2 regions of the Paeniglutamicibacter sp. ZC-3 genome follow, and region 1 is predicted to be linked to the other one. Evidence: predicted binding sites of a transcription regulator. Region 1 holds the regulator's gene; the other holds the start of a gene.
What was found. The regulator Rex, encoded in region 1, represses fermentation and respiration genes when NADH is low (regulators of the CRP and FNR family bind a similar motif). The targets are predictions, from matches to a motif close to CTTGTGAANNNNTTCACAAG.

Region 1 (3,327 bases):
CCATTTGGTTGCCTAGATCGGAAAGGTGAAATTCCGGTAGTCGACCGTAGAGGACCCTGTCCGGGTTATACACTTCGCCGTGACGAAGCAGGTGAACGGTGGCAGTCGACATAGTTTAAGTGTCTCAAATCTTTGTACCGTTACCTAAACCGGACACTTGATTTTGCCCACGCACGAGGCTCATGGCGAGCACCGAAAGCGCAATTGCTGAACCGGAAACGACATCGCGTCCTCGTCGGCGGCGTGCGATCCCTGTCCCGAGGAAGGACTTCGGCGAGTGTCCCGATCCAATCGGAAAACCATCCTTTCGGAGGGGTGAAAAGCAATCTTCAACCGATATCGTGAGGGTAAGCCGTAGTTCGTCAAACTAAAGGAGCAGGTCATGTCAACCCCTGAGAATGATCCCGTGAACCCAGAGAAGCCATCGCAGGAACCGGCACCCCCGCAGTACGGACAGCGCGCACCGCAGGATCCGAATGCCGCCGGACAACCTCCCTACGGCCAACCTCCACAGAACGGGACTCCGCCAACTAATCCGTACGGCCAGCACCCCAACCCGTACGGCCAGCCCGCCCCAGCAAACAACCCATACGGTCAGCAGCCGCCGCAGACGCCCTACGGCCAGCAGCCATACGGCGGCTTCCCCGTTCCGCCGCAAGGCAACTTTGCTCCGCCCCAGATGCCGACCCATCGACCCAAGGAACTGGACACCTCCTTCTGGGCAATCATCGCGGCCGGCGTCGCATTCCTGCTGAGCTCGGTGTTCGGTTTGAGCACCACCGCGATCATGGAGCAGCTTCGGGCAGTCCCCGAATTGGAGGAACAGCTTTCGGCTGCTGGCATGAGCGTCTCCGACGCAATTCCCATGATCCAGACCACCGCAATCGTGTTCGCCGTGATCGGCTTGTTGATTTACGTTCTGATCGCGTTCATGATCCGCAAGGGAAGCGGCGTTGCACGCATCTTCGCGACGATTCTGGCTGTCCTGTCGTTGTTCAGCATTGCCAGCGGGGTCCTGACGGCCCTTTCCGTCGTCCTGGGAGTGGTTGGCGTCGTGTTTGCCTGGTTGCGTCCCTCCAGCCAGTACATTGCCGCTCGTCGGGCAGCACGTAAAGCCGGATACCGCTAATCATCAAAACGCTAAGAAGTGGTCCGTGGGATTCAGCCGTTGCCGGTGGAATCCCACGGACCATTTGAGTTTAAGACCGGTTCCCGTGGGCGATTTCTAGGAGTCGAGGTTTTGTGCGTGGTAGGCAAGGATTTGCAGTTCGGTGGCCAAATCAACCTTCCGCAGCACGACCCCTGCCGGGACTTGCAACACCACGGGTGCGAAGCTCAATATGCTTCGAACACCACATTGAACCAGCATGTCGCACAAATCTTGCGCCGCTGCCCCAGGCACGGATAGGACGGCAATATTGGCATTCGTGGCCGCAACGATTTCGTCCAAGTCGGAAATGTCTTGGACCTGCAGGTCCCCCACCGTCGTGCCAACCACATCTGGCGATGAATCCAGCAGCGCGACAACTTCAAATCCCCGGCTTCGGAATCCGCCGTATCCGGAAAGTGCGCGACCCAGGTTACCGGCACCGATGATCGCCACGCGCCACTGCCTCAAAAGCCCCATGGCCTTGGAGATCTGTTCGACCAGGTCGGTCACCGCGTATCCCACCCCACGGGTTCCATAGGACCCAAGCAAAGACAGGTCCTTGCGAAGGATCGCAGGATTGACCCCTGCCTCGGTGGCCAGCACGCCAGACGAGGTTCGCGCTTCACCGCGCGCCTGCATGGCACCGAGCGCACGCAGGTACTGGGTCAATCGCGCCAGGGTCGCTTCAGGGAGAATCCTGCCCAGTGAACCCGCGGGTGTTTGCTCCACCGATGCGCCGGGATCCAGGTCGTGCTCAATCGGAATTTCGGCAGCAGGGAGCTTCGCTTCGTTGCTTGCTGGTTGGTGTTCGGTGGGCATTCTGCTTTGACTCAATTCCTTGGATACCTTCATGTCTTTCCAACCAGTTCTTCCGATGCCACCGCATCACCCTTGGTGTCGCGGACAGGCGGCGGCTTCGTTGCCCCTAGCTGCTCAACAATGCCTCAAGGCGCTGGGCATCAATCACCCAAAAATCCCGTACCCGTCCGTCTACCAACAGCACCGGGACTTCTTCCGAATGTCGCGCCAAGAGTTCCGGGTCCTGATCGATGTCAACGCTTTGCCAGGTGTAATCCAACCTGCTGGTGACCTCGTCGAGTGTTTCGGCCGCGGCCTTGCAAAGGTGGCATCCGGAACGAACCAACAAAGTAATTTCCCGCGGGGTCTGCACACTGCTCATGACCCAACGCTACAGCTCCGGCGAAAAAAGATTGCAATAGACTGGTTGGATGCCCTCCAACCTTTCCCCCGTGACATTTGCTGGGCACGAGTCGGCGCCATCGGGCACATCTGCCGCCTTCTTCGATGTAGACAACACCATGATGCGCGGTGCTTCGCTCTTTGCAGTGGCCCGAAAAATGTATCAAAGGCGGGCATTTACGCTGCGTGAGGTGGCGTGGTTTGCCGTTCGACAGTTGCGGTTCGTCGCCCGGGGAGAGAACCTCGGTGACATCCACGCCATCCGTGACCGTGCGCTATTGCTGTCCGCAGGCTTCTCCGTGGCCGACATGGTTGCGCTCGGGGATGAAATTTATGACGAATTCATTGAGTCGAAAATCTGGCCAGGCACCCGCGCGATCGCCGAACAGCACCTTCACGCCGGGCGTCGGGTGTGGCTAGTCACCGCCACGCCGCTGGAGGTTGCCGCGGTTATGTCAAGGCGGCTCGGGCTCAGTGGAGCGCTCGGGACGACCGTGGAGCACATCGAAGGCCTCTACACCGGCCAACTGGTCGGCGAAATCCTCCACGGATCGGCGAAGGCCGGAGCTGTCCGGATCTTGGCCCGGGACCAAGGGCTGGATCTTGCCGAATGCTGGGGGTACAGCGATTCCCACAACGACATTCCGATGCTTGAGGCCGTGGGTCATCCCGTGGCAATTAATCCCGACCGCAGATTGCGACGCCACGCCAAGGACCGCAACTGGCCGGTCTACGACTTCCGAACCGGGCGCAGGGCGGCTGCCTTCGGCCTGAAGGCAGCCGGCGTCTCGGGAGTCCTCTGGGGCCTGTGGCGCAGCTTCGGTGCATTGCGCCGCCGTCCCTGACTCCGGGCAACGTCCGGCACGCCCGCCGCAAACATGCAAAAAGGTGCGTTCCCCATTGCGGGAAACGCACCTTTTTACATACTCAATTCCGGGCAACCCCGGAACTGGTATTTACTTCTTATTACGACGCTG
Region 2 (3,327 bases), on a different contig from region 1:
ACTCGAGGAAGAAGAACAAAGCCTCGATCGCCTGCGACGGTGGCACCGTGAGCTCAAGAGCCGCGACGTACTGGGGCTGGCCGAGGCAACAGCGGCCGAGGCCCACCTCAAGACCTGTGTCGAGCGTCTGGACGAGTACGCCGACATGGTCTACGCCCGCCTGCACAACGACGATTCGCACGACGAGGCCACGAACGCGGGAAAGGGCTGAGCAAGACGTGGCGTGGCTCGAGGTCCTTCTCGCGGCTCTCGGCGGGCTGCTCTTGGTCTATGCCGCGCTGCTGGCGTTGTTGCGGCGCCACGCGCTGAGGAACCCAGACGCCGTCGGCCTGGGCGAGGCCTTGCGCCTATTACCCGATCTCCTGCGGTTCCTGGGCAGGCTCGTGGCGGACAGGGACCTGCCGTGGTGGCCCCGGTGCGCCCTGGTGCTGCTATTGGCCTATCTCGCGTCCCCCATCGACCTTGTGCCGGACTTCATCCCCGTAGTCGGCTATGCCGACGACGTACTGGTGGTGGCCTTGGTGCTTCGCTTTGTGGTTCGGCGTTCGGGGAGAGAAGCATTGTTGCGGAACTGGCAGGGCTCCGGGGCCGGGCGGCGGATCATCGAGCAACTGGCCGGCCTCGCTGCCCCGGAGCCGCGATAGCCAGGGGCCCCGAAGGGAAGCTCTGGCTCCGGGATTCCCGAAGCGGGGGTGCTATTTCCGTATGCCGGCAACCAGTGGCGAGACAAGCACCGCCTGGGTGACATTCCGAACGAAGGGTAGCTACAACGAGGCCAGCACCGCGGCCAGGATCGGGCGGGGAACCGACACCAGCAGCCGGCCAAATCGACCCGTCAGACTCAGCACCAACATGAGCCAACCGGCCTCAATGTAGGCGCTAGGCCCTGGATCCCGCTGCAGACCGGCACCGCCCATACCTAGGACGCCGCTTTGGCCGACTCCAGGCCTGGCCATTCGACAGCCTGGATGACCAGCATCGGCCCGGCACGGGAGGCGGAAGACGCCTGCGCTGACCTCGGGTCCCGGTTCCGGCTCTCAGGTGCCCAGGCACGACTGGAGCCGTCTTTCGATTGGAAGGCAACGGCCTCGATCCCTGCGACGGCACGGGAACCGGGCCTGGAAGGGAGCATTTGGGGCCTAACGCTACGGCGAGGTCGGGTGCCTGACAAATACCCAGATCTTTGTGATTGATATCGCAATCCACTCAATGGACACCACCCTGGGTCAACCCTAGGCATATGCCCAGTGTGAGGTCACGCACATACTGACATGGTGTATCTCATGGTTTCGCCACCCACCGGGTGGACCAGGGCGCCAGCGCCCGCTACGAAGGATGGAGCACTCCATGACAGAAACACTTGATACCGTCTCGGCCCTGCTTGATGATGCACTCGTCGACAGCCCGGAGACCGGCCAATTCCGCGCCAACCGAAATATCTTCACCGATGAAGAGACCTTCGAGCTCGAAATGAAGCACATCTGGGAGGGCAACTGGATTTACCTGGCCCACGAATCCCAGATCCCGAACATCGGCGACTACTTCACCACGAACATCGGCCGCCAGCCGATCGTGATCTCGCGCAACAAGGAAGGCGTGCTCAACGCCCTCATCAACGCGTGCAGCCACCGCGGTGCCATGCTTTGCCGCCGCAAGACCGATAACCGCACCACCTTTACCTGCCCGTTCCACGGCTGGACCTTCAACAACTCCGGCAAGCTGCTCAAGGTCAAGGACTCCCGCGGCGCCGGCTACCCGGAGGGCTTCAACAAGGACGGCTCGCACGACCTGACCAAGGTCGCCCGCTTCGAGTCCTACCGCGGCTTCCTCTTCGGCTCGCTGAACGCGGACGTCAAGCCGCTGACCGAGCACCTCGGTGAATCCACCAAGATCATCGACATGATCGTGGACCAGTCCCCCGAGGGCCTCGAGGTCCTGCGCGGCTCCTCGACCTACACCTATGACGGCAACTGGAAGCTCCAGGCGGAGAACGGCGCCGACGGCTACCACGTCTCGGCCACCCACTGGAACTACGCTGCCACCCAGGCCCGCCGCAGCGCGGGCGAGTCCACCAATGACACCAAGACCATGGATGCCGGCGGCTGGGACAAGCAGGAAGGCGGCTACTACTCCTTCGAAAACGGCCACCTGCTGCTGTGGACCGAATGGCTGGACCCGGCCAACCGCCCGCTGGCCGAGAAGCGCGACGAATTGGTTGCCGCCCACGGCGAAGCCAAGGCCGACTGGATGATCGGTGTCTCCCGCAACCTCTGCCTGTACCCGAACGTGTACCTAATGGACCAGTTCTCCTCGCAGATCCGTGTTTTCCGCCCGGTCGCCGTCGACAAGACCGAGGTCACCATCTACTGCATCGCCCCGGTCGGCGAATCCGACGAGGCCCGCGCGAACCGCATCCGCCAGTACGAGGACTTCTTCAACGCCTCGGGCATGGCCACCCCGGATGACCTCGAGGAATTCCGCTCCTGCCAGAAGACCTACCTGGCCACCGCCGCCAAGTGGAACGACCTCTCCCGCGGACAGGCGCACCAGATCACCGGTGCCGACGAGAACGCCAAGAAGATCGGCCTGGAGCCGATTTCCTCCGGCGCCCGCACCGAGGACGAGGGCCTGTACCCGATCCAGCACGGCTACTGGCTGGACACGATGCGCAAGGCCGTCGCCGCCGAGGCCTCATCCACCACCACCGGCACCACCGAACAGGGGAACAACCATGACTGCAACCACTAACGCCATCGTCACCAAGATCCAGACCGGCGCCGGTGAGGTCAAGCTGGAGGACATCGCGCAGTTCCTCTACCGCGAAGCCCGCTTCCTGGATGACCGCGACTTCGATCGCTGGATCGACTGCTACCACCCCGAGGCCACCTTCTGGATGCCGGCCTGGGCCGATGACGACAAGCTCACCGAGGATCCGCAGCGCGAGATCTCGCTGATCTTCTACGGAAACCGCGGTGGCTTGGAAGACCGCGTCTTCCGCATCAAGACCGACCGCTCCAGCGCCACTTCGCTGCCGGAGCCGCGCACCGGGCACAACATCTCCAACGTCGAGATCGTTTCGGTCGACGGCGACAAGGTCGATGTGCGCTTCAACTGGTTCACCCTGTACTACCGCTACCAGAACGTCGACACCTACTTCGGCACCTCCTTCTACACGATCGACTACTCCGGCACCCAGCCGGTGATCATGGCCAAGAAGGTTGTCCTGAAGAACGACTACATCCACCACGTCGTGGACATCTACCACATCTAGTCCCGCCCGGACCGGGGCCCGTTCCCGGCCCGCCGGACTGGTGGTGCGGGGGCGCA

Region 2: a site for Rex is predicted at 1,183-1,202, ahead of benA (benzoate 1,2-dioxygenase large subunit). Genes of this name have one in related genera too.

The regions. Positions count from the first base shown of each region.
Region 1 covers NZ_JAOYTG010000011.1:82,916-86,242, reverse strand. The annotation lists gene OIU93_RS12670 (histidine phosphatase family protein) at 1-112, opposite strand, end outside; gene OIU93_RS12665 (hypothetical protein) at 383-1,129, shown strand; gene OIU93_RS12660 (redox-sensing transcriptional repressor Rex) at 1,226-1,969, opposite strand; gene OIU93_RS12655 (glutaredoxin family protein) at 2,076-2,330, opposite strand; gene OIU93_RS12650 (HAD family phosphatase) at 2,380-3,195, shown strand; gene OIU93_RS12645 (30S ribosomal protein bS22) at 3,307-3,327, opposite strand, start outside.
Region 2 covers NZ_JAOYTG010000005.1:77,816-81,142, forward strand. The annotation lists gene OIU93_RS07770 (Chromate resistance protein ChrB) at 1-211, shown strand, start outside; gene OIU93_RS07775 (YkvA family protein) at 219-644, shown strand; gene benA (benzoate 1,2-dioxygenase large subunit) at 1,348-2,748, shown strand; gene benB (benzoate 1,2-dioxygenase small subunit) at 2,732-3,271, shown strand.